One region of the Chryseobacterium sp. PTM-20240506 genome, then DNA from elsewhere that is predicted to be linked to it. Evidence: riboswitches for the same ligand, from Rfam matches in the RefSeq annotation. Region 1 holds a riboswitch; each other region holds the start of a gene.
What was found. Region 1 has a riboswitch for cobalamin ahead of ACNFU2_RS15895 (TonB-dependent receptor plug domain-containing protein). Riboswitches for the same ligand answer to the same signal wherever they lie in the genome.

Region 1 (11,068 bases):
TTAGTATTGGTAAGAGCTCCTGTACTACTGAATGTATGTACCCAGTTTTTCTGATAGTGTGCTCCATAACCACTTTCTGTTGTATTCAAAATCAATTCATCCGTAACAGGATTTACACGCAAAGCAGCTCCATAAGGAATCTGCTTGTAAGTTCCCGTTTGTCCTGGAATTGCTGCAAAGCTTTCGTTAAATGTTTTATTGGTAACATCAAATTTCACAATCTGGCTACCCGAAGAGAATGCATTAATTGAGTTGATCCAGTACAGCGCATTTTGTTTGGTACTATACGTCAATCTTCCGGCATACCATGCTCCCCAGTCTCCAATGTATTTAGTGGTAGGAATAGCATAATCTGTTGTTACAAAAGTAGTAGGATGGATATTCACCAATTTCTGTTGCTGAATCGCCCAAACACTTCCATCTTTAGCCTGCACAATTGAATAAAATGCACCTGCAATAGTCTGAACAACAGCGTTGGTATTCGGATTGATCACAAGAATCCCCCCGTTTTGTGTCACAGCAAATACATATTGCGATGTACGAATCATATTCCCAATCTGGCCTTTAACATTAGTTTCGGGCACTAAAGTTCCAACCTGCAAATTATCAATATCAAATAAAAAGATTCCGGTAGTGGTCCCAATATATCCCTTATGTTCATTGACACCCAGGAAAAACCTTCCGTCTCCTCCTCCAATAGTATTAAATCCAGCGATCTTTTGCATGGTAGTGGCATTCGCTACAACAAGTCTCCCTCCAGGTGTATATTGTGTATCACCTCCATCAGCAGCCTGTTTCGAAATAAAGTAAAACTTATCACCATAGATCGTTCCATACTGTGTAGTAGCTCCGAATGCTTCATTATTATTTTTGTCACTATATATTCTATAGTTGATCTGTCCATTATTATTTACAAAATTAACAGAGCCATTGGTATGCCCATACCAATCTTCATTTACCATAAAATAGCCATCTGTAAAAGTTGCCGGTGAAGCATAAGCGGATACTGGTGTTAATGTTGTAGAAATCGGCTGATCAACCATTCCCGGATAAAAATTCCAAAGATCCCATGCTCCGTTTTCTAAAGTACGGCTGCTGGCACCTAAACTAGAATATCCAAAATCGGTATCTGTAGGATTCTTCACCCAATAAGACCAGTATCCGGTAGTCCAGCCAGACTTCCAGTGATCATTAGCCGCATCTATCGCTGTATAATCATCAAAATCATATGCTGTCGTATTGACGATACCATTTAAAGGATACAATGGATATGTTACATTGTTATTCTTGTATAATCCATTGGTCCCTTGTCCGTTCAGATCAAAACCAAGTCCTCCGATCGCTGTTCCGAAAGTAGTTCCCTGATACAGCAAAGAATAAAAACGGTGGTCCGCTTTAGCAATGGCCTTTAGCATATCCTCTCCTGTAGCATTTCCATCCCACTTAAATCCCCAAACTAAAGCATCAGGATTTTTTCCATCATTCCATTGGACAACAAAAGCCGCCTTTTTAGAACCCGTCCCCACCCAGTACTGAATATCAGAAAAACTGGTTACGGTAGTTGTTGTTTTCAGCCCATTTTTATGTACTGAATTTTGTTTGATGTCATTTCGGGGCACGCCCTGAACTGTGATCTGTGCATTCGTGAAAAATGCAAAGAATAACAGTAATGTTAAAAGATAGATCTTTTTCATTTTTAAATAAATTTATTGTTGAATTTTATTTTATGTATAAATCGTACGCTCCTGCTACTTCCGTAGACACTTCTCCCAGCCAGCCTGCTTCCTGATTGATTCCCGTATGCACTTTTACAAAATCGATCCCCGGAAGCTTTACATATTTTCCGCTCTTATCTACAGCCCAGGAAATATCAATATTGGATGCCTCATCATTATTCGGAGCGTTATCCGCGTATCCAAAGTCATATGATTTACCAATCCAATAAGACCCATTTCCACTCTGATCGTAAAAATTGTTTTGTAATCTAGTTCCTGACAAGCTGTAAGAAGCATCAGAAATCCATAAAGGGAAATAGCTGTGGTCATGGAACCCGTTTTTGGTTTTAAATCCGGTATTTCCCTGGTTATCCTGCCATTTAATATATTCGATATCAGTTTGCCATGGCTCACTTCCGGGAACAGGAAGTTTAGTTTCATTGGGTTTGAAATAAGTGATGCTGTAATTCTTTACGGTTGTATTTTTAAAATATTCGCTTCCAGCAATTTCGTACCATTCATTATCATCAGGTTTCCCGTTTTTATTTCTGTCATAAGCCACCATAATAATTCCCGGCTCACAAGAACCCGAACGTGGATCGTTAGCATTATTTCCCCAGAAAGCATTTCCAAGAATCTTAAAATCCCGGCCGTTCATATTTGGAATCGTATGATCAAACCCAAAAACAACATAGCCCCCGAATCCTCCTAAACTGATCATTGTGGAATTTGAGCCGATTAAAGATTCCCTGGCTTTTTGCAACATAGTATTGGCTGTATTTCCAGCAAGATATTCAGGAATTTCATTGGTAAACTGTCCTATTGCAGGGCGGAAATCCAGTACACTGGCAATATATTTACTGTAGGAACCCGGCTCCTTATTTACAATAATGGTAGATTGATATGTTTTCACATTTCCATTTTGTTCTATTTTCAGTGTCAGTGGATATGTCTTCGCGTAAGGGCTGATAAAATCGAGTTCAGATCCTTCAGAAATAATGGAATCTTTAATACTCCAGGTGAGTTTACCAGGAACATTTGCGGGAATATTCAGTACCTTAAAACGATTGATCGTGTAAGACTCTTCCAATCCCTTAAATGAAGACTCTTCATCTCTGTCACTTTTACATCCTGATATTCCGGTTAAAAGAAATATAACCAGTACAGCAGGTATTATTTTTAAAATTTTTCTGTCCATATCTAAGATTCAGTTATTTATATAAAAAGGTAAAGTGAGCCGGAATATTCCCTCCTTCCGTTTTCCATTTAAAATGACCATTTTTATTAAAGCAATAGACAAATCCCGTGGATACATAATTCCTCGCATCGGTAATATAAATATCCTCAGTAATGGGATTTACAGCAATTCCATAAGGAGCCTTGATTGCATCTGCATATTCCTGATCGATAATTTTATCAGAAATCACCTGTTCGGTCTTTACATCAATAATTCCAAAAGTTTTAGTATAAGAATGGGTATTATAATTGAATTCATTTCCATAGTAATAAAGCTTATCATTCACAATGGTCATTTCACTCACTGCGAGATGAAAATCTTTTTTCACAGTTCCGGTTGCTGCATCAACGAGAAATAAACTTGATGGTACATTGTAATAATCTCCTCTTGAGCTTACATACAAATCCCCGTAATTATCCTTTTTAAGGCGGTGAAGGTTGATTGCAACATTTATTTTTTTACTTTCTGTAAATGTATTGAGATCGATCACAGAAACAGTTTTATCATAATTTGGAACCATATACCCTCCTGAATTAGCTACAAAAAGCTGGTTTCCCACAATCTCAATTTCTTCAGGCTGATATCCTACGGTAACTTGTCTTTGAATAGCAAGGGAAGTCGTATCAATCTCCACAACTTTTCCTTTAGGAGAATTAGGATTAATATCAACCGGCCCAGCGTAACTGCTGGCATAGGCTTTTCCATCTTTGAATTTAATGTACCTGCAGTTTTGTAACTGGATTGTTTTGATTCGCTTTGCTGTTTTTGCATCCAGCACCTCGATTTTATTGGATACATTCACCACAACATACAATTTACCTCCGTAAATCTGAATATCATTTCCCACATCGCCTAATTCTTTGACAACATTGGGATTAATTTCTGCATAAATATTCCTTCTGTAGTTTCCTGTTGTATAATCAAAAAAATCAAGTGTGCATTTATTGCTCCCCATATTTCCTTCATTCAAAACATAAAAACCTTTGATTGCAGTATTTTCCGGTTGTGTAAGACCCGTCTCAACTTCTTCTTTCGGAGTGTATTCATCTGTTCTGCATGACAGTAATGAAAACGCAATAAATAAGAACACGTAATAGCTTATTTTTTTCATAATGTATAGCTTACAATAAGTTTAAAATTTCTTCCTGGCATTGGATAGTTCCTTACCACATCATAGTGCTGATTCAAAGTATTATTGACCTCAAAGCTTACCTTGAGCTGGTGAGAATACCAGTTAAACCTTTTCTGAATCGATAAATCGTGTGTATACCAGGGTCTGATGAGATTATATTCAATATTGTTTTGTTGTGCATCATAACGTTTCCCCGTATACATAAAGCTATAATTAAAGCTCCACTCCTTATAATCAGCCATCAAAGTAAAAGTTCCTGAATGCCATGGCACATAAGGAATCTGATCTCCATAATATGACTCCCCTTTTTCAGTAAAATCGCGTGCACTTTGGTAGGTATAGCTCAACAATGGTTTCAATATTACTTTCCCAAGGTCCAGCTCAGCCTGTATATTCACATCTGATCCTATGATATGAACATCTCCAAGATTCGTCATCATCCATCTGAAAAGATTGGTTGTGGGCACTGCAATGATCTTATTTTCCACTTTGTTATAATACCCGTCTGCCTTGAAGTAAATACTTTTCAGAACCTGATGGTTATAAGTCTTCTGATAAGTAAAACCTACGTCATATTGATTGGTAAATTCAGGTTTAAGAAAAACATTCCCGATCATGGTATAGTACAGGTCATTGAAAGTCGGCATTCTAAAAATCCTTTTATAAAATGCTCTCACTGTTAAATTCTTAAAGGCCAGTGGCTGGTAACTCAAAAATGCAGAGGGTGTCCATTCACTCTTATCCGGCGACTTGGAATTACGTTCAACATTCTCCCGAATAAAAGTGCCTAAAACACTTCCAAGAAACTTAAACCGGTTCCATTGGTAAGTGGTTGCAAAAGCAACCAATGAGGTATAACGCGTGGGAAATGAGAAAAGCTTAAGATCGGAATCCAGATTATTATACTGGAAATCAACATTAGCACTAACATCCCAGTTTGGTGTAATTGAGTAAATATTGGAAGATGATAAATATAATTCTCTCTGGATATATGTATTATCCGTTTTTAAAGCCGTTTCAGCTACATTTACCGTATCCATATACCGGGTATAGTCGTAGGCAAATTTAGCTTTGAGCTGAGTCTCAAATTTTGGAAATATTTTTTTCCTTAGGTGAGCCTGAACAAAATAATTTCTATCAAGTAATTTTTGTCCTTTCGGATCAAAACCATTATTCACAATTGCTGAGGGAATCCCACGATCTGAAATATATCCGTAGCCCCGGACATTCCAGTCTCCATTATTCAGATTTCCCTGCAGGCTGGTCTCAAATCTTTTGGCAGTAATATAAGAATCATATCTTGTTGCAATTGTATCATTGGCTATAGTACCATCGGGGTGTTTTTTCTGGTATTTGTATTTATATTGTCCGTCACTCTGTATAAATTCGGAGCTGAAACTTGCGGAAATTTTATCTGAAAGCTTTTGCTCCAATCGAAATGACGGGTTGAAAAGATCGATTGAACTGTTTTTTATTCTAAGTACAAGATTCGTTTTTTTATTTCCGGAAAAATAAGGAGTCTTGGGTTGGAGATAAATTGAGCCGGAAGATCCAAAATCTTTTGCAGGCTGAAAGATCTCACTTTTCTGTCCGTTGTATAATGAAATTTCTCCGATATCATCCAGCGAAAACTTTCCCAGATCGATGACCCCGTTTTGTGCGTTTCCCAATTGAATCCCATCATAGAAAACACCGACATGCTGGCTACCCATGCTTCGGATATTAACCGTTTTCAATCCGCCAATTCCACCGTAATCCTTGATCTGTACTCCCGAAAAATAGCGTAATGCATCGGCTACGGACTGGCTGTTCAACCTTTCCAGCTGTTCTCCTGAAAGAGTTTGAGCGGGAAGAATTTCTTTAAAATCTTTTTTATAAATGGTAACCGGAAGGATCCCTTTTTCCTTTATACTATCTCTTGACTGAGAAAAATAAAGCTGGTTAATTAGCACAAGGATTGTGATAATTATTTTTTTAGTTGTAAAAGTAAATTTCGGTTCCATTAGCTCATTGAGAATAATCTTGACACTAATGGATATAAGAAAGCAGCAATAACATTGTACAGCCATAGCTGCACAGAAGCATTGTTGTCCTTAGCTTTATTCCACGAAAGCATCAAACTTAAATCTTCTGGCAGGTCTTCTGACTTACTCCATTTTTGAAATCCTTCCCATTAAAAACAGTGGATATATACATCAAAAATTTTGGTTTAGAGTTTACAGCAGCGGGTCTGTTCCGGATTTACACCGGATTCCCTTTTAAAAGCCTTTTACAGCTCACCAGATTCCGGCAAAGATAGAAAATTCTTCTTAGAAACAATATTATACTTAATAAAATGATTTTCAACAGAATAAAAACAAACATTCCGTTACATGAGTAACGGAATGTTCATTTGATTTTTATATCCCAAAGTTAATAAACACACTGAATCTGGATTTAGCTTCAATATTTCCACCCGCTAGGTTTGAATAGGCAGGAAGCATCAGTTCACTACCCAGGCTCCATTTACTATAGGAAAGTTCAAAGCCTAATTTTCCATATAAAGCACTTCCGGCAGTATCCGGTAAGGCTTCATCAAATTGCTTATTCCTATCATATACTTCTCCCTGTAATCCGGCTTTCCCGGAAAAGATCATTTTTTTGTCCGCATAAAGCTGATAAAATCCGGTAGCTGCATAGTTCCATTGGTTTCCAAACTGATAATACTTCTTATTTTCACCTTTAACAGTATAATCCGTATTAACAATTACCGCAACTTTGTTCTTTTGGTATTTATAATTCACAACCATCTGATAATCCCAGCTTCCTGTTCCCAATTGGAAACTCGGATTCACTCCCGTAATTCCTTTTTCATCAAATCTTCCTAACGGAACTTTTATTCCTAATCCTCCATTTAATTGGTGAGATGCATCTTTAGAATTGATCAGCTGATAAATACCCATTACATTCAGATCCCCTATTCCATTAATTCTGATGTCTCCCTGCATTGTTTTTTTTTCATGAAACTGAAAAGGGAGACTCACGTAAGCACTCAGCTTTTTCGTAATGGGAACTTTTCCCCATAACTGGATGGTATTGAAGTACTGATCCTGGGTGAGATCATTCACAAAAAGGTTTTCTTTGGCTTTATAATGCTGTGCAAAATATTTTATTCCTATAAATTGAGGATTAAGCAAAGACTCAAATCCTGATGATCCATTTCCTGCAGCACAGCCACAAGCATCACAATCATCATCAAAAAATTTGCTGGGGTTAAAGCTATTTTCAGGAATATACAAACTGTCTCTTATGGGTTCTGCATAGGCTATTTGGCATAAAAATAAACCCAATACTATTAAAAAAATGTTTTTCATGTTTGATTAAAATTTATTCTGAGAATTTTGGGTTGGTAACAAAGTCTTTATCAGATAGAGTTTTCAGGAAAGCAATAATGGACTGCTTCTCCGCATTGTTCATCGTGAGTCCGATATGTCCGTTTTGTTTAAGCAGCGGATCAAGGTTAGGATTGTCCTCTACATTATCCGAGTAAAAATTAAGAACAGCATCCAGGGTATAGAATCTCCCGTCATGCATATAAGGTGCTGTATATTCCACATTCCTTAAGCTGGGTACCCGGAATTTCATCCAATCTACCTGATCCAATGTTACCCTGTAACGCCCGGCATCCTTAAACTGACTATTGTAATACATTCCTGTATTGCGGAAACTTTCATCCGTAAACAATTCTCCGCTATGGCATGAGGAACATTTCTGCTGGAATAGTGCCATTCCCTTCATTTCCGTTGTAGTAAAAGTTGCTTTTCCATGCTTATACTGGTCATACTTAGAATTACCAGAAATCATCGTTACCATGAACTGTGACAAAGCCTTCAAAACCCTTTCCCCTGTAATATATTCATCACCATAAGCGGCTTTGAAAAGATTTCTATACTTACTGTCGGCATTTAATTTAGCAATCACTTCAGGCATTGAACTATCCATTTCGTTTGCGTCGGTAATAGGAATAATGGGTTGCTCATTAAGGTTATGAATTACCCCATCCCACATATATCGCTTTAAGAATGCCATATTCTGGATGGGAGGGGCATTGCGTATTCCGATCCTGTCATCCACCCCATGGCTCACATTATGCCCATGGTGCGTAAAAGCATTTTCCTGTATATGGCAGAATCCGCACGAAATGGTATTATTTCGGGAAAGCCTTCCTTCGTAGAATAATTTCCTTCCCAGCTCTACTCCATTTTTGGTGACCGGATTCCCAGTTTTATCAAACGTCATTTCAGGAAAATAAGCTGGAAACTGTAAGTTATAAGCCTCATCCTTTTCCAATGGCTCAATAACCTCATCTGAGCACGATATGATATTAAAAAATGTAACAATAATCAATCCTGCCTTCAGAATATTTTTAATCTTCATCATTATGAACGTGGTTTACGGTAAACATTTTAGTAAGGTTGTTGGTTACACTTACCAAATGCGGACTCGATCCCATCATCATATCGTTAGATGTATTCAGGGTAAGTTTTGTGTCACCACTCAGATACTGATTAAGATCGGCCAGAATATGAATCGACGGTCTTATTTTTCCGGTCACTCTCGCCGTTGTTGGGAGGTCTAAAGTAATTTCCCGGTATAAATCAGGAGTATTATTAGCCGCTACATTTCCCATATTTCCCGTATGATTCATAAACTCCTTCTCTGCAGCAGTACTTCCGTATTTCCCTTCCAGCTTTACAAAAACATAGCCCGCAGCCCAGGACCAGGACATCCCCTTTGTTTTAGCTTTATTCCAAAACTCTGCCTGCCCGTCCATTCCCAGGAGATAAGCATTCTGGCTGATTCCCAGACCGAACTTCACTTTTTTATAATTGTTTTTAGGAATTCCGGTAAGGTTTACATAAACGATTCCTGCTACGGCATCTGCCTGGTCTATGATAAAGGCTCCTTTATCAGGATTATTTTCATTGTATTTAAATTCTTTTCCGGATTCATCAATCAGGCTGATATTACTTATAATATATTTTAAAGTAGAAAACTGGTGTTTTTGTCCGCTTGAAGAAGTTTGGGTTGTCTGATTCAAAACAATACCGCCAAGGTTATTGAATCCGTTTTCAAACTTTATCTGTAGGTTTCCCGGTGTAGTATCCTGTGAATTATCCCTATCGTCATTACTTTGACATGATGAAGCACTAAGTAATATAAGGCCAATAAACAATAGAGATAAAAATTTATAAATTTTCATTGTTGATTTTTTTTAAGTTGTATTTGTTTGAATAGAAATAAGCATCGAATGTTGAAAACATTCATTTTCTCAATCCCAATAAGCATAAAAGTTTTAGCACTTTAGAATTATAAAGTGAATCATGAAACAATTATGAAGAACACATGAGTGTGGAAAATCTGTAATTTTCGCAGTACGTGAGCTTTAACAATTGGAGATAAAATGTATAAACAACCTTAAAAAACCGGCGGCCTGAAAATATGTTTCAGGAAAAGAAAAGAGTAATTCTTTTGATAAATAAAAGTAAAATTGTGATCGTATGTTAGACCTGTGTTTTTTATTTCTGTAATTTCCGGAAGGATGTAGATATCAAGAATTTTTTGTCCGGAAGTTTTTCCCTTACTCAAAGGGGCTGTTTCTGTATCATTGGTTTTAGCGAGTTCTTTACTCAAATAACATTTACCATTACAATTCAGCTCTGGTTTGTTTTTGTTAACACAAAGAACCTCAGCAATATAATCATAATTTACAGCATATTCCATGATGGGGATCAGAGGTCTGACCACGATATAGAAGGTAAGGAATATGCTGCAAATATAATTCATGATCTATTTTTTGCTCAGTGCGTTTTCATATCTCTTACTTACCTCTTTCCAGTTTAATACATTCCAGATCGCGGTAAGATAGTCAGCTCTCTTATTCTGATATTTTAAATAATAAGCATGCTCCCAAACATCAATTCCAAGAATTGGAGTTCCTTTTTCTTCTACAACATCCATTAAAGGATTATCCTGATTAGGTGTTGAAGAAACAAACAACTTCCCGTTCTTATCCACAGAAAGCCATGCCCAGCCGGAACCAAAACGATCAGCTCCTGCCTTGCTCATTTTCTCTTTAAAGGCATCAAGACTTCCAAAAGTTTCTGTAATTGCTTTTAGTAATTTCGCAGAAGGTTGAGTATTTTTCTCAGGCGTTAACATGGTCCAGAAAAGTTCATGGTTAAAATGTCCTCCGGCGTTGTTTCTGATCGTTGGACTAAGAGTTGAAACTTTAGAAAGGATCTGGAATAAAGTCTCTTTTTCCTGGGGTGTTCCAGCAATTGCCTTGTTTAAATTACTTACATACCCCGCAGCATGCTTTGTATAATGGATTTCCATCGTTTGTGCATCTATTGAACCTTCCAACGCATTGTAAGCGTATGATAAAGGAGTTTGCTTGAATTGCGCAAAAGCAAATTGCGCCGCCAAAACTGCACCTAAGGCAGCTATTTTCATAATCTTCATAATGTTTTGTATTTATGGTTTAACATTTTTTTAAAGAGTAAGTTTGATGATGGAAGACAAGGGTCAAAGACCTTTATTCACAATCAATATACTTCCTGACATCCAACTTTTAATTTAATAACTTCTTAATATCTTCAATCAGCCTTTCCCTGTCCGGATGATATTTGCCGGTAAGCTGTGTTTCTTTTCCTTCAGGATCCTTATAGTTTAATCCTGAATAGTAAAGGATAGGCATATTGTCTTTATTATATCTGCACCGGATATTTCCTTCCTGATCAACAAGCGCAATCATCCCGCTGTGATTAAGACTCTCTCCCTCATCTTCTTTATCCCCAACATAGATATTGAACTGATCCGCAAGGTTTCCAATGTACGTCCGGTCTCCGGTTAAAAAATGCCAGTTGGGAGATTTTGCTCCGATTCTATTGGCATGTTGTTTCAACGTTTCCGGAGTATCGTTCAACGGATCTATGCTTATGG
Region 2 (11,068 bases), 1.7 Mb from region 1:
ATTTCTCAACTGTGGTTCAAGAAATAATTACTCTTCAAATCCGGGACTTTATACTGTAATTGATGCTAATCTAGCCACTTTTGTTGCTAATGGCGGGAGTATCTATGCTTCGGATTGGGATGTTTCCTATCTGGTAGGTGGGACAAGCAATACGAGTAACTGTTCAATGACCGGAGGGTTTGTTCCTGATACCAAGTTATGTTCTAAAAACATCGGAAGCACAGGTACCCTGGATGCTACGGTAAACAATGCGGGACTTACAACGGCTTTAGGATTTAATACACTTAATATCAACTATGATTTAGGGGCATGGCAAAAAATAATTAATTACGACCCTACTTACTGGGAAGTGTTGGTTAAAGAAACCTCATCAAATGATGCCCTGATGATCAGAACCAATCATTTCACTGCAACAGGCATTCCTACCACTCCAATAGGAAACGCTCCCAATTCAACATTTGTAACGGTTTGTATTACTTTACCAGGCAACATTCAGATCAGTATTTCAGTTCCTCAGGTACTGGTTCCTTATTTGGTAGCGTTAGGGGCCACAGTAGGGCCTTGCTCGGGATCTTCAACCAGTGGGTATATTTATTATACCACTTTCCATAATCATGCTTCAGGAAACATTGGCAACGCAGGTGTAATTCTGCAATATGTAATCTTAAACTTATAGAAAATTCTCAACTTATATGAAAAGGTGGCTTTTTTAAGGCCACTTTTTTTATATTGCATTATATTTTTAAAGAATGGATACTACATTAATTAATACTCTTTGTCTTATTTTACTTGTCCTGGGTATACTGGGCACCTTTCTCCCGGTTCTGCCTGGACTGCTACTCAGCCTTTGCGGATTGTTGATTTACAAATTCGGTACAGATGCGGATCTACCGATGTTGTATATCTGGGTTTTCGGGATTCTTACCGCAGCTTCTGCTGTTCTAAATTATGTGATCCCGGCCAGAACCAATAAAAAATATGGCGGCACAAAATGGGGAAGCATCGGTTCAGTAGTCGGAACTATTGCAGGTATGTTTATTCCCATCCCTTTAGGATTTCTGATCGGTATGTTTGCAGGAGTATTTATTGGAGAACTTCTTCACGACAGTAAGGACATGGATAAAGCCCTGAAATCCACAAAAGGAGCCTTTATTGGATTCATATACGGTACGGGATTCGGTTTTGTGGTAGGTGTGGCAATGTTTTTGGTAGTAATATTGAATATGCTTGATTATATTTAAAAAAGAAATACCATGATATACAAAACCATTGTACTCAGTTTAGGAATGCTTGTGCTTACCAATTGTAATGCACAAAAGGGGTCTAAGCCATCCGCAGCAACTAACACAAAAGAAAAAACAATGAATAAGGAAGGAGACATTATTTACTTCAATGAGGGAGAAAACAGATTCCTCAAAGAATATCAGATGAATGTTACTTTTACCAATATTTCCGAAGACAGCCGTTGTCCGGAAGGCGTTAATTGCATTTGGGCAGGTGTCGCGGTGGCCAATGTACTGGTTATGGGGACTACAACGAGACCTGTAACGTTAACATTAGCCACAATGGATAATCCGGGAAGAAACTATGTACAATCTGCAGAATTTAATGGATATACCATCTCATTAAAAGATGTTACCCCCTATCCGACTGCACAAGAAGGAACAAAAGGACTTCCGGGAAAATACAAAATTGGAATTACCATCAAAAAAACAGGCGAAAAAACTACCACGAAATAGGTTTCTTCCCTTTTGAGATAAGATATTCATTAATTTTTGAGAAAGGCTTGCTTCCAAAAAACCCCCTGTATACGGAAAAAGGTGAAGGATGCGCCGATTTCAAAATAAAGTGCTTGGCCGGATCAATAAGTTCGGCTTTTTTTTGTGCAAAAGCTCCCCAAAGCACAAAGACTACATTTTCTTTTTTATCTGAAATCTCCTTAATGATAAAGTCTGTAAATTTTTCCCATCCCAAATCTTTATGGGAATTGGGAGAATGAGCACGTACTGTTAATGTTGCATTTAGCAACAGTACTCCCTGTTTTCCCCAATCATCCAGCTCTTTAGAAGTCCTTACTACTCCAAGGTCATCTTTCAATTCAATAAAAATGTTCTTTAGAGAAGGTGGAGCCGCCACCTGCTCTGAAACAGAAAAGCACAATCCGTTAGCCTGGTAATCATTATGATAAGGGTCCTGGCCAATAATCACCACTTCAATATCATCAAAAGGTGTAATTTCCAGTGCCCTGAAAATTTGATTTTTCGGGGGAAATACTTTGGTGGTTGCATATTCTTGTTTTACCTTCTCCCAAAGGTTTTTAAAATATTCAGTACTTTTTATAGGTGCTAAAACTTCTGTCCAGGTCATTGTTTCAATTCAATAATTTGAAAATGGGTTAATTTATTGATTAAATGCCTATTGGCTAATTACTCCGCTACAGGTCAATTATTTCTTTAAGCTAAAAATAATTCCCTCAGGAAAATCTTCATCTTTTTTATCCTGTTCTAAAACAAAATTATATTTTAAAAGCAGGGTTTTTGAACTATTATTATCTTGATGGGTAGTAGCTATAATCTCCTGCAAATTTAATTCATTAAAACCAAAATGTAAAACAGCATCCAATGCTTCAGACATAATTCCCTGTCTGTGATAGTCCGGCAAGAGCTCATAGCCTACTTCTGCTATCTTTCTGTCTTCAGAAAAATTCCACAAACATATCGTTCCGATAAGGTTGGGTTGATCTTTATATGAAATACCCAGATATACAGTTTCGTTATTTTGGGTATTTCTTTTTATCGTTAAAATAAAATCCAGTGCATCATAATTCGTTTTTGGTGAATTACGCAAGATGTATCTGTTGATTTCTTCATTGCTACGGATCCTAAGAATGTCTTCAACATCGGTTTCTTCAATATTTCTTAAAATCAAACGATTGGTTTCTATTCTCATATTTCAAATGTACTAAAACATTCATTTAAAAAAGATCAGGACCATAAAATTTTCAAAATATCTCATTTTCAAATTATCATCTCATCAAATTCACAATTTCTCACTAAATTTGCATTGTGTATATAAATAAAGAAGATTTAGACGAATTAGAATTTCCGCAATTGCTCGCGGAAATTTCTCCTTTTGCGTATTCTCCGAAAACGAGAGAAAAAATTCTTCAACTTCGTCCTATGGAAATCGACGAAGCAGAGCTTTCTTTGAAAAAAACTTCGGAATATCTTTCAAGTTTTGAAAGTTCAAATGCTATCCCATTTGATGAATATGAAGATATTGAAGCGGAACTGAAATTAATGCTGATTGAGAACTATCGACTGGAAAACAGCGCATTCATCAAGATAAAAACACTCACGGAACAAATCGGAAAGCTACAAAAGTTCTTTCCCACCATGCCGGATACTTTTCCCAATCTTCTGGAAAATGTTTCAGTTCTTGAATTTAAAAAAGAGATCATTGATAAGGTTGATAAAGTCTTCAACCGTTTTGGAGAGGTAAAAAGCGAAGCTTCACCCGTTCTAAAAACATTACGGACAGAAATTCAGCATGCCAAAAAAGCAATTCAGGAAAATTTCAACCGGGCCTTGTTCAATTATGGGCAAAGTGATTTTCTGGATGACATCCGTGAGAGTATTATAGAGGACCAAAGAGTTTTAGCAGTAAAATCTGCGTATAAAAAAAGGGTTTCCGGAAGAGTCTTGGGACTTTCAAAAACCGGATCCATTACCTATATACAGCCGGACAGCGTAGTCAGCCACTATTTTAAATTGAAGGAAGCTGAAGAGGAGGAAAAGAAAGAAATTGATAAGATCCTGAGGAAACTTACAGCTGAATTAGCCGAATTTCAACCTCAGCTCTGGAGGTATCAAAAATACATTTTTGATCTTGATTTAACGAGGGCAAAAGCCAAATTTGCAGAATTAATCCATGGAGTACTGCCTAAAATCAACCGCCATAAAACCCTGAGATTAAGAGAAGCTTTTCATCCATTGTTATGGCTAAGGAATAAAGCAGAGAACAAAACGATCCACCCACAAACATTGAGTCTGACGGAACATAACAGGATCATCTGTATCTCCGGTCCCAATGCAGGGGGAAAATCAATAACCTTAAAAACGGTAGGATTACTACAGCTGATGATCCAAAGTGGAATCCTCGTTCCCACTCACCCGAAATCCGAAATGTTTTTCTTTGACAAAATCATGACTGATATTGGAGACAATCAGTCTATAGAAAACCATCTTTCGACATATTCTTCGAGATTAAAGAAAATGTCCGGAATCATCAGGGAATCAGACGCCAATACGCTCCTGTTAATTGATGAGTTTGGAACAGGTTCCGATCCGGAACTGGGAGGTGCCCTGGCAGAAAGTTTCCTTGAATTTTTCTACGACAAAAAAAGTTTCGCGATTATCACCACACACTATACCAATATCAAACTGGTGATAGAACAACTCCCTAATGCTGAAAATGCGGCGATGCTATTCAATGAAGAAACTCTGGAACCGATGTACAAACTGGAGGTAGGCCAGGCAGGAAGTTCCTTTACTTTTGAAGTTGCCGAAAAGAATAAAATTCCCAGATTCATTATCCATTCTGCAAAGAAAAAGGTAGAACACGATATTGTAAACCTTGATAAAACCATTGTTAAGCTACAGCAGGAAAAATTTGAAGTTGAAAAGCTTAAAACAGATCTGGCTGAAAGAAAGGAATCGGTAGAAGATAAACGGGATAACCTTCAAAAGCTGAATGAACAACTTCAGCAAAAATTATTCAATTTTCAAAAGCTGTATGAAGAAGAACATCGGAAGCTTCAGTTCGGGAACAAAATCGAATCTTTTATCGAAAGCTACGTTAAGGGAAAATCCAGGAAGGATGTGGTAAAAGATTTCGTGAAGATTTTAGAACAGGAAAAATTCAGAAAAATAGGTGCTGATAAAGATGAAACCAAACGTCTTCAGATTGTAAAAAGAAAGATCACCCAGCAGCTGAAAAAAGAAGAGGTTATTGAAAAAATCGCAGAAACCAACGAAAAAATAGAGGAAAAACGCAAAACCGATCGTGAGATCTGGATGAAAGTGGGACAACGGGTGCGTATTACAGGAAGTACCAGTGTCGGCACGATTGAAAAAATTTCAAGAAATAAAGTGATTGTCAATTATGGAACCTTTAAAACAACCATTGATGCCGATGAGCTTGAAAGAATTTAAAAATTGATTTAATAATAAATGAGAGTGCTTTTAGCACTCTCTTATTCTTTACTCTTTACTCTTTACTCTTCCTTCTTCCCAAAAAATTTCGCCTTACCGAATTTCTATCCTCCTCCAACCTAACAGAATAAATTCCTTTTGTAAAACTTTCTTTAGCAAATAAAGAAGATTTAGGAAGCTATAATTATGTTCCGAAATGCTTTTAATTTATATATTTGAAGTATCAAAAATTTTTCATGATGATTTCCGTAAACAAAGCATTCTATTTATCTGCCTTCAGTTTATTTTCATTAGCCTTCCTAAAAGGGCAGCAAAAAATTCCTTTTGGAGTTGTAAAAGCAGAAGAAGGCTATGCCAATGTACGGGTGGCAAAGGATAATTACAGAAAAATTGTAGACAAAATCAGAATGCGTAAAGGGGATGTTTTTCTTTATGTAAAACCGGCTCCCGGAGAAACAGAATGGCTATGGATCAAATATCCCGATAAGCAGGATACTGAAAAGCCTTTTGTGAGATATGAAAATCTTGATAAGGAAGGTATGGTGAATAAAGACCGTGTAGCCTTTATTGATCAGTTGCCTCAATACACACCTTCCAAATCCAAAAACGGAAGATCCCTCATTTTCACAGATAATAACAACCCCAAAATACCTACCGCTCAAAGGAGTAAAGTAATCATCGATATTTATCCTTCTAATGCCAGCTACCGTAAACAGGAAAAAGATACGGATGGAACGATATTAACCATTGATAAAGTTAAACCCTGGGGAATAAGCAAAGAACTTCCGGAAGGGATGACCGAAATCAAATCGATCCGGGTACAGCAGGTGGGGCGTGGCTCTGTCTTTGTGAGAGAAGCCATCAAAAATATGTTCCAGCCTACTATGGATTTCAATAACATCAGTGTAGCTGCTATTGATAATGATAATATTTTCCTTTATATGGTGAACGGATCAGGTGAAAACAGGTATACCACACTCTGGACAATCAAACAGGGCCGGGTGGCTCATCAGATTATTTTTAAAAATCCGGAATAATTCACCTTACTTCTCTGTATTATCCTTATTTTTGCACCTGAAAAAGTCTTACCACTTATTCATCACAGGAATGGGTTCTGCCTAACGCAGATTAAAAGGGAATCGTGTGAAAATCACGAGCTGTCGCGCAACTGTAAGTAACAAAATGTAGGATCCACTGTGCCATGCATGGGAAGGGATTAAAGATGTTACAAGTCAGGAGACCTGCCTTTTCTTTGAACAAGAAACTTTCGCGGCCTGAAGTTTATTGATCTGATGGATGTTTTCAGGAATATACTAATTCCTAGATTATTCTGTTTATTTCAATAATTTCATCCCGCTTTAATTTAATAATGAAATATGACTACAGAAGAAAGAATTCAAGCATCTGAAACCAGAATCTTTAAAGCGGTTTTCCCCAACACAACCAATCATTACGATACCCTTTTTGGTGGTACAGCGATGCAATTGATGGATGAAGTGGCATTTATTACCGCTACCCGCTTTGCAAGAAAACGAGTGGTAACTGTAAGCAGCGACAAAATTGATTTTAAAAAGCCTATTCCTGCAGGAACTATTGTAGAATTGATAGGAACAGTTTCCCATGTCGGGACTACCAGTATGAAGGTAAACGTAGAAATTTATACAGAACAGATGTATTCGTATGAAAGAGAAAGAGCTATTGTTGGAGATTTCACTTTCGTAGCTATAGACGAATTTAAAAAGCCTGTACAGATACTATAATCAGAAAAAAACGCAAGCCTTCGGCTTGCGTTTTATTTATCTTAAAACTTTTTCTGTTTCTAAACTTTTACTAAGTAAAAACTGGAATGCTTCTCCCATTTCATCAGAAGCCCGGCTGATGGCATTTTCCAGCATATTCCTGATCTGGCTTTCTGTTACCTTAGCTTCTGTCCAGCTTTTTCCTGAAGTATGCGAATTCAGGATAAACGGCATGATCCTGTCTATTGCACAGGCAAAAATAGCATCAGGGGTCTGTTCTTCTTCAAATTCCAGCCACAAATTAAAGAATTCCGAACGCAAAGGTTCATCAAGAATCCCGAAAATTTTCTGGGCAGACAATTTTTCTCTTTCAAATTTGCCCACCATGGCTTTTTCGTCAAATAAAAATGTATCTCCAGCTTCTATTTCTACCAGATCGTGGATAGAAAGAATCCGTATCACCCTTAACAGATCGATATCAGCCCTGTTTTTAGCATAGGGGAAAAGTACCTGTGCTAAAATAATGATCTGCCATGAGTGTTCAGCAGTATTTTCTCTTCTTGAATCATCGGCATTATAATTCCTTCTCTGTACATTTTTTAATGCATCTACAGCAAGAATAAAATCAATTTCCTTTTGTATTTTCATGTTTCCTATTCTTTATAATATTCTTTGATTGGATATCTCTTTGTTTTTATGATCCATTTATTTTTAATCTTTTCGCGTCGGGTTACTTTTACAGATTCATCATTCATGGCATCTTCTTCCAGTTCAAAGACCTTATCAAGTCCTTTTCCGGGCAGCACTCTGTATTCTGTGGTTAAATGCCAGCAACAACCGGATTTAGAAAATGTTATGAGTCTTTTCCTTTTTGGATCTGTCTGAAACATTCCCAGATTTTCGCGGGCAAGATCAGTTAATTCCTCACTGATCACGAATTGCTTTCTTGTCGTATTATAGACATATACGTCATAGGAAGGACCACCATAGCTGCTTTCATTACCATTTCGGATAGCAATATCTTCAAAACCGTCAAAGTTAAAATCTTTAAATATCAGCGGGCTCTGTTCATCATAAAGCTGAATAACATTAACACTAGGTTGTTGATCCTTACCAAGGTAAAAATAAAGATCATCAGAAGTGAACTCCTGTAAAGTCCGCGAGGTCCTTTTATCTTTCAGTATAATTGTACCATTTCCACTACATTTATCAGCATCACAATCCTGAACAGTGATCTCCGCATTATACAATAAGGATCCATCTTTAATTTCAAAATGCTGCTGACCGGAGCAAAAAGATCCTAAAATAATAAAGATGATCAAGATTACAGAACTATTCAAAATTAACTTTTTTGCTCAGTATACAGATGACTGAAAATTTCCATAACAAAAATAAGAATAGCGTTAAGAATGACCATCATTTATCTTCTATTTTAATTGATTTTAGTTTTCTTAAAAAAATAGATAAAATTTATTTAATTGAAAATCAGTTAATTAAATAAAAGTAAATAAAAATTTCACTACTTTGTATTGCATAATACCATTTTAATTACATATCTTTGTAATGTAAAATAAGAATAGGTTCAACTAGCTAGGAACCGGATTCTAAATATAACTAATTAAAACCTTATTAAGATGAATACTGAAAATACCAAAGCGCAAATGCGAAAAGGGATTCTGGAATTCTGTATTTTAAGTCTTATCAATCATCGTGAAATGTATGTTTCCGACCTTATAGATGAACTAAAAAAAGGAAAACTGGATGTAGTAGAAGGCACACTCTACCCTCTTTTAACAAGATTAAAAAATGGTGAGTTTCTCTCTTACAGATGGGAAGAATCAACAGGAGGCCCACCGAGAAAATACTACCAGATTACAGAAAAAGGAAAGTTGTTTTTAGGTGAACTTCTCAATACCTGGAACGAATTAACAGATTCAGTAAACCAAATCACTCAAAAAAATTAAAAAACAAAGCTATGAACAAGACACTCTCAATAGGACTCGCAGGTTTTTCTTTTACAATAGAGGAACACGCATACATAAAGCTAAGCGATTACCTTAATGCACTAAGAAGCTCTCTGGATGCTTCAGAAGCAGATGAGGTAATGCATGACATAGAAATAAGAATGGTTGAAATCTTCAGAGATTCATTAGGAAAAAGAGAAGTTATCAACGATACTGATGTAGAAGGAGTAATTGCACAAATCGGAACACCGGAAAAAATCGAAGAACAGGAAGAAGCATATTATTCAGAGAAAAACTCTAAAAGAACAAGCCACTCAGGCGCAGAATATTCAGACAAAAGACAATTATTCCGTGATCCTGAAAGACAAAAGATCGCCGGTGTGTGTGCAGGTCTGGCCCATTATGTAGGAATGGATATTACTGCCATGAGAGCAATCTGGCTTGGAGTATTTATCCTGGGAATATTTACAGCTGCTATATCCTCTTCACTTATTGCATTACTTTATATTATTCTGTGGATCGTACTTCCCAAAGCAGAAACTGCTGCAGATTTTTTGAAAATGAAGGGAAAGCCTATGAACTTCGACAATCTTAAAAATGAATCGAATAAGCTGGTACAATTTGCCAACGAATCTACTCAGAGAGTCGGAGAAATATACATCGAAAACAAACCTTACATTAATAATGCAGGAAGCGGGATATGGAACGTAGTGAGATATGTTCTTGGAGGAATCTTCGCACTGATCTCTTTTTCTTGTCTGATCGGAGTATTTGTAGTCTTCGGATTTATGGGAACTAATGATTTCCCTCCTATTAACGAAATGAATTTCTATTTCGACAATGACGGAATGAAGTATACCATTATGGCCATGATCATTTTAGGAAGTTTAATTCCTGCCCTGTTATTTGCCTTATTAAGTATCAAATTAATTTCGCCTAAAACAAAATTAAGAAATACGGGTTGGGTTTTGGGAGCATTATTCCTTGGATTGATCGCATTATCTACTTATTTTGGAGTGAGTATGGCAAGAAAAGACATGTTTCTAAAAGGCCACAAAGAAGACACCGAAGAGGTATCTATCAATACAACATCAGATAGTGTTTATGTAGACCTTAAACAAATTGTTATTCCACAAAACTTCCTTGGATATGACGATGACCTTTACTCAGATAAAGTAAACGTTTTCAAAAAGAACTGGATCCATGTTGACGTAACAAGAAAAGCCGATATAAAAACCCCTTACTTAATCATTAAAAAAGAAGCAAGAGGATATAATATCCCGTTAAACGTAAGTGTTCCTGTAGAAGTTGTAAATAACAAGGTGATACTTCCTAATTACATCAAATATCCATATGAACATCGTTTCAGAGATTACAGTATAGAATATGAGCTTGTAGTTCCACAGAATGTAGTGGTACTTCCAATCAAAAAAGACGGAATTAATTTCGACGGGGACCTGAACGGTGACGGAATAGATGACGATGATGAAAATTCTGATGATGATCAGGCAAATATCAGAATCGAGAAAAATAAGATCTCCGTTAATGGTTCTACTATAGAGTACAACTCCAATGATAAGGATAGCATCATTATCAACGGAAAAAAAGTTCCAAACTCTAAAGCAGAAAAGATAATGGATTCCGTAAAGTCTGACATCAAGAAAAAAGGTAAAGTAGACATCCAGATCAAGGATGGAAAAGACGAAATTTCCATAAAAACCAAATAATAAACTGCAGAGAGTGGCAGAAGGTGTGAATGGAAGACAACAGTTTGAAATTCACACTCTTCTTCTCTCAAAAGTGACAAAAAATATTATTTATTAGTTCTTTATGTTAAAAAATTGTCATACCTTCGTATAGTTATTTAATTCATAACCAAATCAATTAAAAAAACCTCAACCATGGTACAAGTAGCATTAGAAATTATAATGAAAATCGTAGATTTAATCAGCGGTTTATTTTAAGAGCGATAATATTTCAATATATTTGTAAAGTATAACCTTTTGGTTATACTTTTTCTGTTTTAATACGAAATCTATGAAAAAACTAATCGGCAAAATAATGTTGAAACTGATGGGTTGGAAAGTCGTGCTTCAGGGCGACGTCAACAGCCTTAACAGGTGTATTCTTGTAGTAGCACCTCATACCCATA
Region 3 (11,068 bases), 2.4 Mb from region 1:
GAATGATACTACGGATTTTACTCTTGAATCTGCCAACCACGTTATTTTTGACTTGTTCCTGGCAATCGTACTTGTAGCTATTGTGATGTTATTATTCCTTCACAGTATCAGAAATGCCTTTATCGTAATGGTTTCTATTCCGGCTTCGTTAATTGCAGCCTTCATTGGAATGAACCTGATGGGGTATACACTGAACCTGATGAGTTTATTAGGACTATCCCTGGTGGTTGGTATCCTTGTGGATGATGCGATTGTGGTGTTGGAAAACATTTACCGTCACATGGAGATGGGTAAAAGTAAGATCAGGGCTGCGTATGATGGAGCGTCTGAAATTGGATTTACGGTTGCTGCAATTACATTGGTAATCGTGGTGGTATTCCTTCCGATTGCAATGAGTTCAGGTCTTGTAGCAAACATCCTTGGACAATTTTGCGTCACGGTTGTTATTGCAACCTTATTATCATTGTTGGCATCATTTACCATTATCCCTTGGTTATCATCAAGATTTGGTAAGTTGGAGCACTTAACAGGTAAAAACTGGTTTGAAAAATTCATTCTTTGGTTTGAAGGACTGATTGATAAATTCACACACTGGATCACAGGCATTCTTGAGTGGTGTCTGAAGTCAACGTTAAGAAGGATATCAACGGTAGTGATCACCTTTATTATTCTGATCTCTTCGTTCATGTTGGTAGCATTTGGTTTCATTGGTGGTGAATTCTTCCCTCCAATCGACCGTGGTCAGTTCTTAGTTCAAATGGAATTATCAAAAGATGCGACCGTTGAAAAGACCAACCAGTTAACTTTAGATGTAGAGAAGTTTTTAAGAAATGATAAAGATGTTGTGGATCTGATTACCACTGTTGGTCAGCAGTCAACAGGTTTTGGTGGAGCTCAGGCAACGACTTATCAGTCTGAAGTTCAGGTAAACCTTACTGATAAATCTGAGCGTGCTGAAAGTACAAACATCAAAGCAGCTAAAGTAAAAAGAGCATTAGAAGAGAAATTTACAGGAGTTGAGTTTAAAACAGCTCCAATTGGTATCCTGGGTGCTGAAAATGCACCGATCGAAATGGTTGTAACAGCTCCTGATAATGCTACAGCAGTAAAAGAGGCAACAAGAATTCTGGAACTACTGAAAAAAGTTCCCGGAGCAGTAGATGCTGAACTATCAACAGATACCGGTAACCCTGAAGTTCAGGTAAATATAGACAGAGATAAAATGGCTTCTTTAGGCTTGAATCTTCAAAGTGTAGGACAAACAATGCAGACAGCATTCAACGGAAACACAGACGGGAAATACAGAGCCGGAGAATATGAATATGATATCAATATCCGTTTCGGCGATGCGAACAGACAGTCTATTGATGATGTTAAGAACCTGATGTTCACAAATCCTAGAGGAGAAAAGGTTCGTTTGAGTCAGTTTGCAGAAGTGAAAATGGGTTCAGGACCAAGCTTACTTGAGCGTAGAGATAAATCACCTTCCGTAAAAGTAAGAGCAAAGGCGGTAGGTAGACCGGTGGGGGATGTTGCGAATGAATGGGCAGACCAGTTCATGAAGAGCGATAAAAAACCTATCGGAGTGGATTACATCTGGAGTGGTGATATGGAAAACCAGCAGGAAGGTTTCGGTACTTTAGGTATTGCCTTACTGGCGGCTATCGTATTGGTTTACCTGGTAATGGTTTCCTTATATGACAGTTTTGTTTATCCGTTTGTGGTATTGTTCTCGATTCCGCTTGCGATGATCGGAGTTATGGTTATCCTTGCCTTAACAGCAAATTCACTGAACATCTTTACGATGTTAGGGATGATCATGTTGATTGGTCTTGTGGCGAAGAATGCGATCCTGATTGTTGACTTTACCAATGCTAGAAAAGCAGCAGGATCAAATACACACGATGCCTTGATTCAGGCTAACCATGCTCGTCTTCGTCCGATTCTTATGACAACCATCGCGATGATCTTCGGGATGTTGCCAATTGCATTGGCGAGTGGAGCAGGAGCTGAATTTAATAAAGGTCTGGCTTGGGTAGTTATCGGTGGTTTAACATCGTCTCTATTCCTTACCTTGATCATCGTACCAGTAGTATACTCTCTGTTTGATTCAATTCTAAGAAGAATGGGTCAGCATGAGAAAACAGACTATGAGGCTGAAATGAAGGCTGATTACAAGCACAGAGAACTAAGTGATGACGGATTTACTCCTAAACATTTAGATTAAAATAACAACCTTAATTAACCGAAAAAGCGTATCATTTTTGATACGCTTTTTTGATTGTTCCCTGTGCTGCCAACAAAATTTTAAACTCTATTCTCCACAATAAAAAGGCTTCCAGAATAAACTGAAAGCCTTCGCTTTTATTTTATACAAAAAATTAATCTGCCATGGCCTCACCGGATTTTCTGTAGATGAAGTTTCCGTAAATGTGTCTTCTTGCAAAACGGCTTGGTGAATCAGCATTTACCATTTTGATATAGGTGTTTCTAGGTACTCCCAGGTATTCATACATCATTCCGTTTAAATGCTGGATCTTAAGAACCTGTTTTTCAAAATAGAAATCGTGAATATTAGATTTTGTAGTTGTTTCTACATATTCCTCCTTATACTTTTCCTGTGTTTCCGGGTTAATGCTCACCAAAAAGTGGTAAGCTTCAATTACAGATTTGCTTTTTTCTTCCGCTTCCAGTTTTCCGGCTTCATCATCGATAAATTTATCAGGATGAGAATCTTTCATCGTATTCCTGTAAATGGTTTTTAACTCCTGTAATGTGACTGTTTTATCTACCCCAAGAAGCTTTCTATGTTCACCAACTCTTTTCATATCTATATATTTTATTGATTCTAAGGATTCTATGTAATTGTTATATCCATAAGTATGAATTCGTACAATACTATTTTATATTCCGTTATATGGTCCTTTTTTCGGGGTGCAAAATTAGGTAATTAATTCCAGAAAATCATAACTTATTCATTATTAATTTATTTGGATATGATTTCTGGTGTAGGAAGATGGAATACAATGAGGAGTAAATTAGTTTTTGCCTATACCTTAGAAGCATTTAAAGAAACAAAGTCTTATTTTTTTTATATTTGTAAAAAAGCAGATTATGCAAAAAGAAAAATTACTAAGGAAGAAAAAAGGATATACTCAACAACAAATTGCAGATGTGATTGCTACTGATGTATCCAATTACTGTAGAAAAGAAGGAGGTGAAAGAATAAATGAATAATTTTGCAGGAATTATTCATGATAATATTATATAAACAAAAAAGCATGACATGATAATGCTTTTTTTATTTTGTAAATTTTCTTTGTCTATTTTTAATTGATTATAAGAATCATATAGAAATAAAATACTTTATTTAGTTTATAGATCATTTACAATTTTATAATTCGTTAAATCAATATCAGAATCTTTTAATAGCTTAATTTTTTCCAACATTGTTTTATTTTTTAATTGACAATCTAATATGGCCTCGTTAATTGTTGTAATTCGCTTTTCGCTTATACCCTTATCTATTATGTAATTTAACATATCATCAAAATAATTATGTAAATGTTCTACTAATAAATTGACATAGGATGGTTTTTTACCAGAATGTACAATTAAATTTCTTACCCTATAAATGCGACGGATTTGCCATTCAACTTTAAGTTTATGATCTTCCAATAGTTTTAATATACTTTTACTATTGTTTAAAGTTTTATTTAGTGAAAATAAACGATATTGAAGTAAAGGATTATTTTGAATTGAGTTTTTTGCAGTTTCCCGTATTGTTGCATTCTCTTTCGTCATTATAAAAGCAGCTAAAATTTCAAATTTATTGGTTTCATCATTTTTAACAACTGAACGAATAGTTTGAATTGATTTTCTTCTGTCAAAATGTTTGAAATCATTTCCAGCTTGATCTAATAGTTTTTTTATATAGCCATAGATTTGAAAAGGGATAATTGCATCGATAATTTGAATAATTCTATCCTTACCACATTCAATATCTTTTGGTATTAAAGTTTCTACTGCTGTCCATAAGCTTAGTAATTTGTTTTCTATTTCTTTTGATGATAGAGCAATACTATGTAAGTCTATAACTCTTGTAAGACGGTGAATGGTTTTATCAAGTAAATTTAAATCTTCAAAAATATTTTTAACTTTTTGAGTTGCTATGAAGGGATTGACATCAGATTTTTTTATAATAGATTTTGTAGGTTTATCCATTAAAATGGAATATTTATCTGTTTTATTAATAACAATCGCAAGTTCAGAAATTTCGGGAGCTTCTTTATGATGATAGAACGAAAACATATTTCCTAGCTTTAAGATTACATGCTCTGATTCAGTTCTGGCCTCTTTATCATCAATAGCTTGTATGTTAAAAACTACAAAATATTGAGTTTTTAATTTTGAATTTATGAAGTTTAGTTCTTGACCTTTTAATTTATTGTTTTTATATGTTGTTTGAATTTTGAAACCTAAAACTTCCGCCACATCATCGAATTCTTTAAACAATTTATTTACTTTATAAATAATAGAATAGTTCTTTTTTTTAAAATCAAAGAAATTGAAAAAAATGTCAGGATTGTTTATTGTAATAGTAGTTGAATAGTTAAAAAAGAATTTATTGGTTATGTAATAGATATATTCAGGAGAATAACCGTAATTTATTAATTCTGTAATCAATAATTTTGTTAATGAATAAATTTTTTCTTTCTCTATTCCCACTGGAATTAAAATTTTTAATGTACTTTTAATCTCATTAAGATATTTATGATTGTCAAAATAATGATATAATAGAATTATTATTTGCCTCAATTCAGAAAGTGAATTTTTTTTTAAATTGATTTCTTTTATGATTTCATTTAATTGATTATTTAAAATTTTTTTAGCTAAAAAATCACTATTTAAACTCCATAACAGTTCATCTACCACGTGCTCAATATTAGGCTTTTTTATTAAGCCTTCTTTAACGTCATCAATTGTAGTAATTGTTTCAATGCATAATAATCGTATATTTAAAGCTTTTGGCTTATAAGTGTCTAACGTGTAGTCAAATAATGATTCATTTAAAATTTGAGCAAAAAATAAAAGACCTTGTTGATTTGCTAGGTCAGTCCAATTCTTAGGAGAAATATACTTCATGTTTGATTTTATAAATATTAGTTTAAATCTAAAATAAGAAAATTTAATTGTTTAGCAAATTGTTACCAACCACAAAAAAAAGCAGGAGCTTTCACCCCTGCCTCAAAATAAAAAAATAATGATCAGTTCTATTAAACTTTCTCAGTCGAATAAGCTGCAGCCAATTCTTTCGAAGCTGCTACCATAGCGATCAATGCTTTTTCTGTTTCCTCCCAATGACGGGTTTTCAATCCGCAATCCGGATTTACCCAAAGCTGTTCTGCAGGGATTACGGCTTGTGCTTTTTTCAGCAATGCAATCATTTCCTCTTTTGATGGAACTCTTGGAGAGTGAATGTCATACACTCCGGGGCCGATCTCGTTTGGATATTTAAAGTCTGCGAAAGCATTTAATAACTCCATTTGGCTTCTTGAGCATTCTATCGTGATGACATCGGCATCCATATCGGCGATATTATGGATAATGTCATTAAACTCTGAATAACACATATGCGTGTGGATCTGTGTAGCATCCTCGACACCGCTTGCGGAGATTCTGAAAGCTTCTACAGCCCATTGAAGGTAATTTTGCCATTCTACCTTACGCAAAGGAAGACCTTCTCTGATAGCCGGTTCATCGATCTGGATAATTCTGATTCCTGCTTTTTCAAGATCGTTTACTTCATCACGGATTGCCAAAGCAATCTGCTTACAGGTGGTAGAACGAGGCTGATCATCACGTACAAATGACCATTGAAGAATGGTTACGGGGCCGGTCAACATTCCTTTTACCCATTTTTGAGTTAATGACTGGGCATATTTCGACCAGTAAACCGTCATTGGCTGAGGCCTGTGAACATCTCCATAAATAACCGGCGGTTTTACACAGCGGCTTCCGTAGCTTTGAACCCATCCGTTTTGAGTAAATGCAAATCCTGCGAGCTGTTCCCCAAAATACTCGACCATATCGTTGCGTTCAAATTCTCCATGTACCAATACATCAATTCCGATTTCCTCTTGCCATTGGATGGTTCTCTGTGTTTCTTCTTTAAGCAGCTGATCATATTTCTGGGCGGTCAGGTCTCCTTTCTTGAATTGAGCTCTCCAGCTTCTTACTTCTTTGGTTTGAGGAAAAGACCCAATTGTTGTTGTTGGAAATAAAGGAAGCTCCAATGCTTTCTGCTGTGCTTCTTTTCTCACATTAAAAGGACTGTTTCTCTGTGCGTCACTTTCTGTAGTTACAGCAACACGGTTTTTCACATCCTGATTGTGAATTAGTGTTGAAACTTTTCGGTTTTCAATAGCTTTTTTATTTTCAGCTAATTCCTGTAAAGTATTGTAATCCGGGTTTTCTGAAGCTAATTTTTTTAAGGTAACAATTTCATAAACTTTTTGCCTGGCGAAAGCCATCCATTGTTTGATCTCCGGAGATAGTATATTTTCATTTTTCTCCAGGTCAAGATCGAAAGGAGAATGAAGTAATGAACATGACGGTGCAATGAAAACTCTTTCAGAACCTAATGCAGCAATAGCTTTTTTGATGAAAACCAGAGACTGATTGAAATCGTTTTTCCAGATATTTCTTCCGTCTACGACTCCTAATGAGAGGATCAATGTTTCAGGAATTGCATTGATGACCTCATCCAATTGTTCCGAGGCTCTTACCAGATCAATGTGTAGTGCATCAACAGGTAGAGTAGTGGCCAATGAAAGGTTATCTTTTAACCCATCAAAATAGGTTGTCACAATGAATTTAAGGTTCGGAAACTGTTTGGCAATTTCAGCATAAATGTTCTGGTAAACTTCTTTTGCTTTCTGATCAAGGTCTAGTGCTAAAAACGGCTCATCCAGCTGGATCCATTCTGCTCCGTTGTTTTCAAGCTCTTTTAAGATCTCGACGTAAACCGGAAGCAGATTTTGTGCTAAATCCAATTTATCAAAACCTTCTTCTTTTTCTTTTCCTAATAATAAATAGGTTACCAATCCAAGGATAACAGGCTTTGTATGAATTCCTGCTTCCTTCGCTTCAATAAACTCATTGACGATTTTATGGGAGAATAATTTGAATTGCTGATCTTTTTGGAATTCTGGAACGATATAATGATAATTGGTATCAAACCATTTTGTCATTTCCATGGCTGTAATATCGTGCCCGTCTTTTTGATAACCTCTGGCCATAGCAAAGTAAAGATCTAGCTCATTTGATGTAATATCCTGATAACGGGAAGGAATAGCTCCAACAGATAATGTCATGTCCAATACCTGATCATAAAAAGAAAAGTCATTGGATGGAATCAGATCAATTCCTGCTTCTTGTTGTAGTTCCCAGTTTTGCTTTCTGATCTTTTTTCCTGCCTCTAAAAGTTCCTGTAACGATGTTTTACCTGCCCAATATAGTTCGCAGGCTTTTTTAAGTTCTCTGTTGCTACCGATTCGCGGATAGCCAAGGATGTGTGTTTGCATTTTCTTTAAACTTTTAATTAAATTTTGGTTTTAAAAGTTCTTATAATGCTTCATGACGCAATCGGGAAATAGTTTTTAGCAATAGAGAAGATACAATATAGACGTAATTTTTCCAGTGAGGGATAGTTTGTTGGGTAGCCTGAAATTAATTTTCATAAAAAACATTACGTTTAAACTCAAATAAATTCTGAGTTTAAAACCCAATTCAATACGTTCAAAAGTATCATCTGTATGACCAAAAGCTTCAGACCGCGAAAGCATTGTCAATTCGGAATAGGCAGGTCTCCTGACTTGTAACAGTTTTTGTCATCCTTCCCGCTTGTAGCAGTGGATATTCAGGGACAAAAACCTCTGTTGTGTTACTTACAGTTGCGCGACAGCTCGTGATTTCCACACGATTCCCTATTAATCTACCTTAAGTAAAACCTTTTCCGTTTGATGAAGTATGTTAAAGAACAAAATAGGTTGTAAAGGTATTAATTTAAGATGTTTAATTGGTGTAAATGTAAAAATTAAGGATATTATTTTGTTTGAATTGAATTTGTGAGTTATTTATTCTGTAAATTTGAAAATATAAATCGAAAAAAGAATATTATCCTGTGGAAAGACTAGACGATAAAGACCTTCAATTGTTGAGAATACTTCAAAAAAATGCAAAATTGACCGTTAAAGAATTGGCAAAGGAAATTAATCTTTCTCCATCTCCTGTTTTTGAGCGTGTTAAAAGGTTGGAGCAGGAGGGTTATATCAAACATTATGCGGCTGTCCTGGAAGCTGAGAAACTGAATCGTGGTTTTACAGTTTTCTGTCAGGTTAAATTAAAGATCCACGACAGGTCTGTGGGAAATGAGTTTGTACAGGAAATTACACTGATAGACGAAGTGGCGGAATGCTATAATATTTCGGGTGATTTTGATTTCCTTCTCAAAGTTCAGGTACGCGATATGAAACACTACCAGGATTTTGTATTTAATAAATTAGGTTCCGTCGACTCGATAGGAAGCACACACAGTACTTTTGTAATGGCAGAAGTGAAGAATAACCATGGAGTTACTATATAGAGCAGATCTCTTACTAGATTTTTTTTCCTCTGATCCTGCTTAATGATACAGAAGTGATACCAAGATAAGATGCAATATAATACTGAGGAACCCGGCGGAAAATCTCGGGGGATTGCTTTATAAGCTCATTATATCTTTCCTCTGCAGAATCTTTTATACGGGAAATAAAGAGCTTCTGATATTTAAGTAAGCGTTCCTGTAGATAGCTGTAATAAAGTTCCTTGCTGTCCGGATTATTTTCAATTATTTGTCTGAAATCCTCAATAGAAGTGCTATATACAGTACAGGGTTCTATCGTTTCGATATTATAAATACTTGGAGAATTATAAAACAGACTTTCCCACGACGAAATAAAGTTTCCTTCAAACAAAAACTGAAATGTAATTTCCTTACCGTCATTATTAAGCCAACCTCTGGCAACTCCTTTTTTGAGATAGTAAAATTTACGCGCCATCTTACCTTCTTCCGTTAGCAAGGTTTTGCTGGGCAATTCTTCCTGTTCGAAATTACTAAGGATTTTAGCCAAGGCGTTTTTATCTGGGGACATGCTCAAGAAGATTTTAAATATAATTACTCACTTCAATCAGGTTCTGATCAGGATCCCGGAAGTAGACGGACCTTATTTTGCCTATTGCTCCGGTTCTGATAACAATACCCTCGATGATTTCGATGTTTTTTTCTTTAAGTTCTTTTAAAATATCATGTACATCTGTTGTGGCAATAAAGCACAGATCTGCAGAACCGGGAGTGGCATGTAGTGCCTTTGGCTCAAATTCATTGCCTTTCTGATGCAGGTTGATTTTTTGGTTTCCAAAAGCAAGCGCTTTCCGGTTATCTCCGAATGAGACCGCTTCAAATCCCAGGATGTTTGTATAAAAAGAGATGGTTTTTTCGATATCAGCTACCGTTAGAACGATATGATCAATGTTTTGAATTTCCATGGTATTGTTTTTAATGTAAACACTGCATATTTTTTATGCTGTGTTTGAAATATTAATAAAGATAATCAATATTGATCAGACCCCTTCTCAATGGAACAAGGACTGTATCATTGGTATTCATTTCAAAAATGGGTTTTAAATTTTTTTTCAGCCTGAATGTATTTACTTTATTCAAATCATTATTATCATGTATTGAGGTTTTACCATTCAACCAAAAGGTCTTATAATCTTGATGATTAACAACTTTATATTCTTTTGAATTTCTTCCTTTCTCTACTTTCATATTGATGTAAAGTAAAAGATCATTTATTGGACGATGTAATCCTGCGAAACAACTGAGTCCTAAAACAAAAATAGCAATGGGTAAGTTTGAAAGATCTTTTATTTTTGATTTAATTGTTAAGAAAAACATTAGGGACAAAAGAGCGAAAAATACAATCACTGTATATTTCCAGGAGCTTTCTTCAAAATTTTTGAGATCAGAAGATAAGTAGGTCTCTCTGATCATCGGTTGTAATACAAAATTATGTACAAAGAAAATGATTAGAAAAACACTAAAAAATACTATTTGGGATGTTGATGTTTTTTTTAACATTTATGTTGATTATAATCTATGGTGAATTTCTCATAATAATTTTCAAGAGCAATGTCATCTTGCCTTACTGGATTGTTGAATTTTACGTTTTAACAATATGTAAATCAAAGCAGAGACCAAAAAAATAAATGATTGAATAATAATGACTATTATTTCTGAATCCCTAGCAGCAAATCTAATCATAAAGCTAACAACTGAAATGGGATATGTTATCATCAAACCATAAATAGAATATTGACAGTAAAATATATCTGAAGGGTAGCATCCAAAAAGCGACACTAGTGCAATTATCTGATAAATTGAAAATAATAAGAAAATTATATTAAGCTGTTTGATGCTTGAAATTTTTAAAATCATCTGACACTGCTATAATTAAAGATCTTCTAATCTAGCCTCTGCTGCTGCAGGTAGGTCAAAGTTGAATTTTTAACAAACTCTTCCATAGAAGTTTCTTTATCTGCATTTTTATTCGTCAGTTCAAAAAGATATTGAATTAAATTGCCCAGTTTACTATCCTTGCAGGTCACTCTGAATCTTTTGGCCTTCAGGCTGGATTCGAGGAACGTTAGTTCTATGGTATTGCTTAATTTTACATTATTGACATCGAAACCGGCACGGGGATTTTTCTGAAGACGCAGAAATCTTTTCTGGGTTTTGTCGGTACTTTCCTCTATGAATTTTTCCATTTGATAATCGGTCAGGAGTTGCGGATAGATAAGTCCTTCCCGTAAAATTAAACTTGTTAGTTTATCCGATTTATCATAGAAAATGGTTTTATCATCAAATTGTATCTGATTATCTTTCACAACGATCTTTCCTTCAAATTTGTTATAAGTCTTCTTTTTATAATCATTTTTGAACTGCTCGGTAAGTGCTTTTTCCTTA

Region 2: it holds a riboswitch for cobalamin, as region 1 does, so the genes downstream of both, ACNFU2_RS08235 (acyl-CoA thioesterase) here and ACNFU2_RS15895 (TonB-dependent receptor plug domain-containing protein) in region 1, are expected to answer to the same signal.
Region 3: it holds a riboswitch for cobalamin, as region 1 does, so the genes downstream of both, metE (5-methyltetrahydropteroyltriglutamate--homocysteine S-methyltransferase) here and ACNFU2_RS15895 (TonB-dependent receptor plug domain-containing protein) in region 1, are expected to answer to the same signal.

What each region holds. Positions count from the first base shown of each region.
Region 1 is NZ_CP182581.1:3,573,096-3,584,163, reverse strand. Features, by position in the region: gene ACNFU2_RS15910 (DUF5074 domain-containing protein) at 1-1,694, opposite strand, end outside; gene ACNFU2_RS15905 (cell surface protein) at 1,720-2,913, opposite strand; gene ACNFU2_RS15900 (YncE family protein) at 2,927-4,063, opposite strand; gene ACNFU2_RS15895 (TonB-dependent receptor plug domain-containing protein) at 4,060-6,087, opposite strand; cobalamin riboswitch at 6,199-6,383, opposite strand; gene ACNFU2_RS15890 (transporter) at 6,484-7,437, opposite strand; gene ACNFU2_RS15885 (cytochrome-c peroxidase) at 7,451-8,503, opposite strand; gene ACNFU2_RS15880 (MbnP family protein) at 8,490-9,326, opposite strand; gene ACNFU2_RS15875 (hypothetical protein) at 9,542-9,910, opposite strand; gene ACNFU2_RS15870 (superoxide dismutase) at 9,914-10,588, opposite strand; gene ACNFU2_RS15865 (SCO family protein) at 10,698-11,068, opposite strand, start outside.
Region 2 is NZ_CP182581.1:1,869,854-1,880,921, forward strand. Features, by position in the region: gene ACNFU2_RS08200 (carboxypeptidase-like regulatory domain-containing protein) at 1-676, shown strand, start outside; gene ACNFU2_RS08205 (DUF456 domain-containing protein) at 750-1,241, shown strand; gene ACNFU2_RS08210 (hypothetical protein) at 1,254-1,739, shown strand; gene ACNFU2_RS08215 (uracil-DNA glycosylase) at 1,726-2,367, opposite strand; gene ACNFU2_RS08220 (GNAT family N-acetyltransferase) at 2,446-2,949, opposite strand; gene ACNFU2_RS08225 (endonuclease MutS2) at 3,066-5,213, shown strand; gene ACNFU2_RS08230 (hypothetical protein) at 5,450-6,250, shown strand; cobalamin riboswitch at 6,306-6,477, shown strand; gene ACNFU2_RS08235 (acyl-CoA thioesterase) at 6,590-6,973, shown strand; gene ACNFU2_RS08240 (HD domain-containing protein) at 7,010-7,600, opposite strand; gene ACNFU2_RS08245 (FG-GAP repeat protein) at 7,606-8,292, opposite strand; gene ACNFU2_RS08250 (PadR family transcriptional regulator) at 8,587-8,916, shown strand; gene ACNFU2_RS08255 (PspC domain-containing protein) at 8,928-10,643, shown strand; gene ACNFU2_RS08260 (1-acyl-sn-glycerol-3-phosphate acyltransferase) at 10,954-11,068, shown strand, end outside.
Region 3 is NZ_CP182581.1:1,196,534-1,207,601, reverse strand. Features, by position in the region: gene ACNFU2_RS05290 (efflux RND transporter permease subunit) at 1-2,227, shown strand, start outside; gene ACNFU2_RS05285 (KTSC domain-containing protein) at 2,382-2,828, opposite strand; gene ACNFU2_RS05280 (hypothetical protein) at 3,115-3,237, shown strand; gene ACNFU2_RS05275 (hypothetical protein) at 3,376-5,145, opposite strand; gene metE (5-methyltetrahydropteroyltriglutamate--homocysteine S-methyltransferase) at 5,277-7,586, opposite strand; cobalamin riboswitch at 7,845-8,031, opposite strand; gene ACNFU2_RS05265 (Lrp/AsnC family transcriptional regulator) at 8,186-8,647, shown strand; gene ACNFU2_RS05260 (Crp/Fnr family transcriptional regulator) at 8,661-9,194, opposite strand; gene ACNFU2_RS05255 (VOC family protein) at 9,208-9,588, opposite strand; gene ACNFU2_RS05250 (hypothetical protein) at 9,641-10,183, opposite strand; gene ACNFU2_RS05245 (hypothetical protein) at 10,567-11,068, opposite strand, start outside.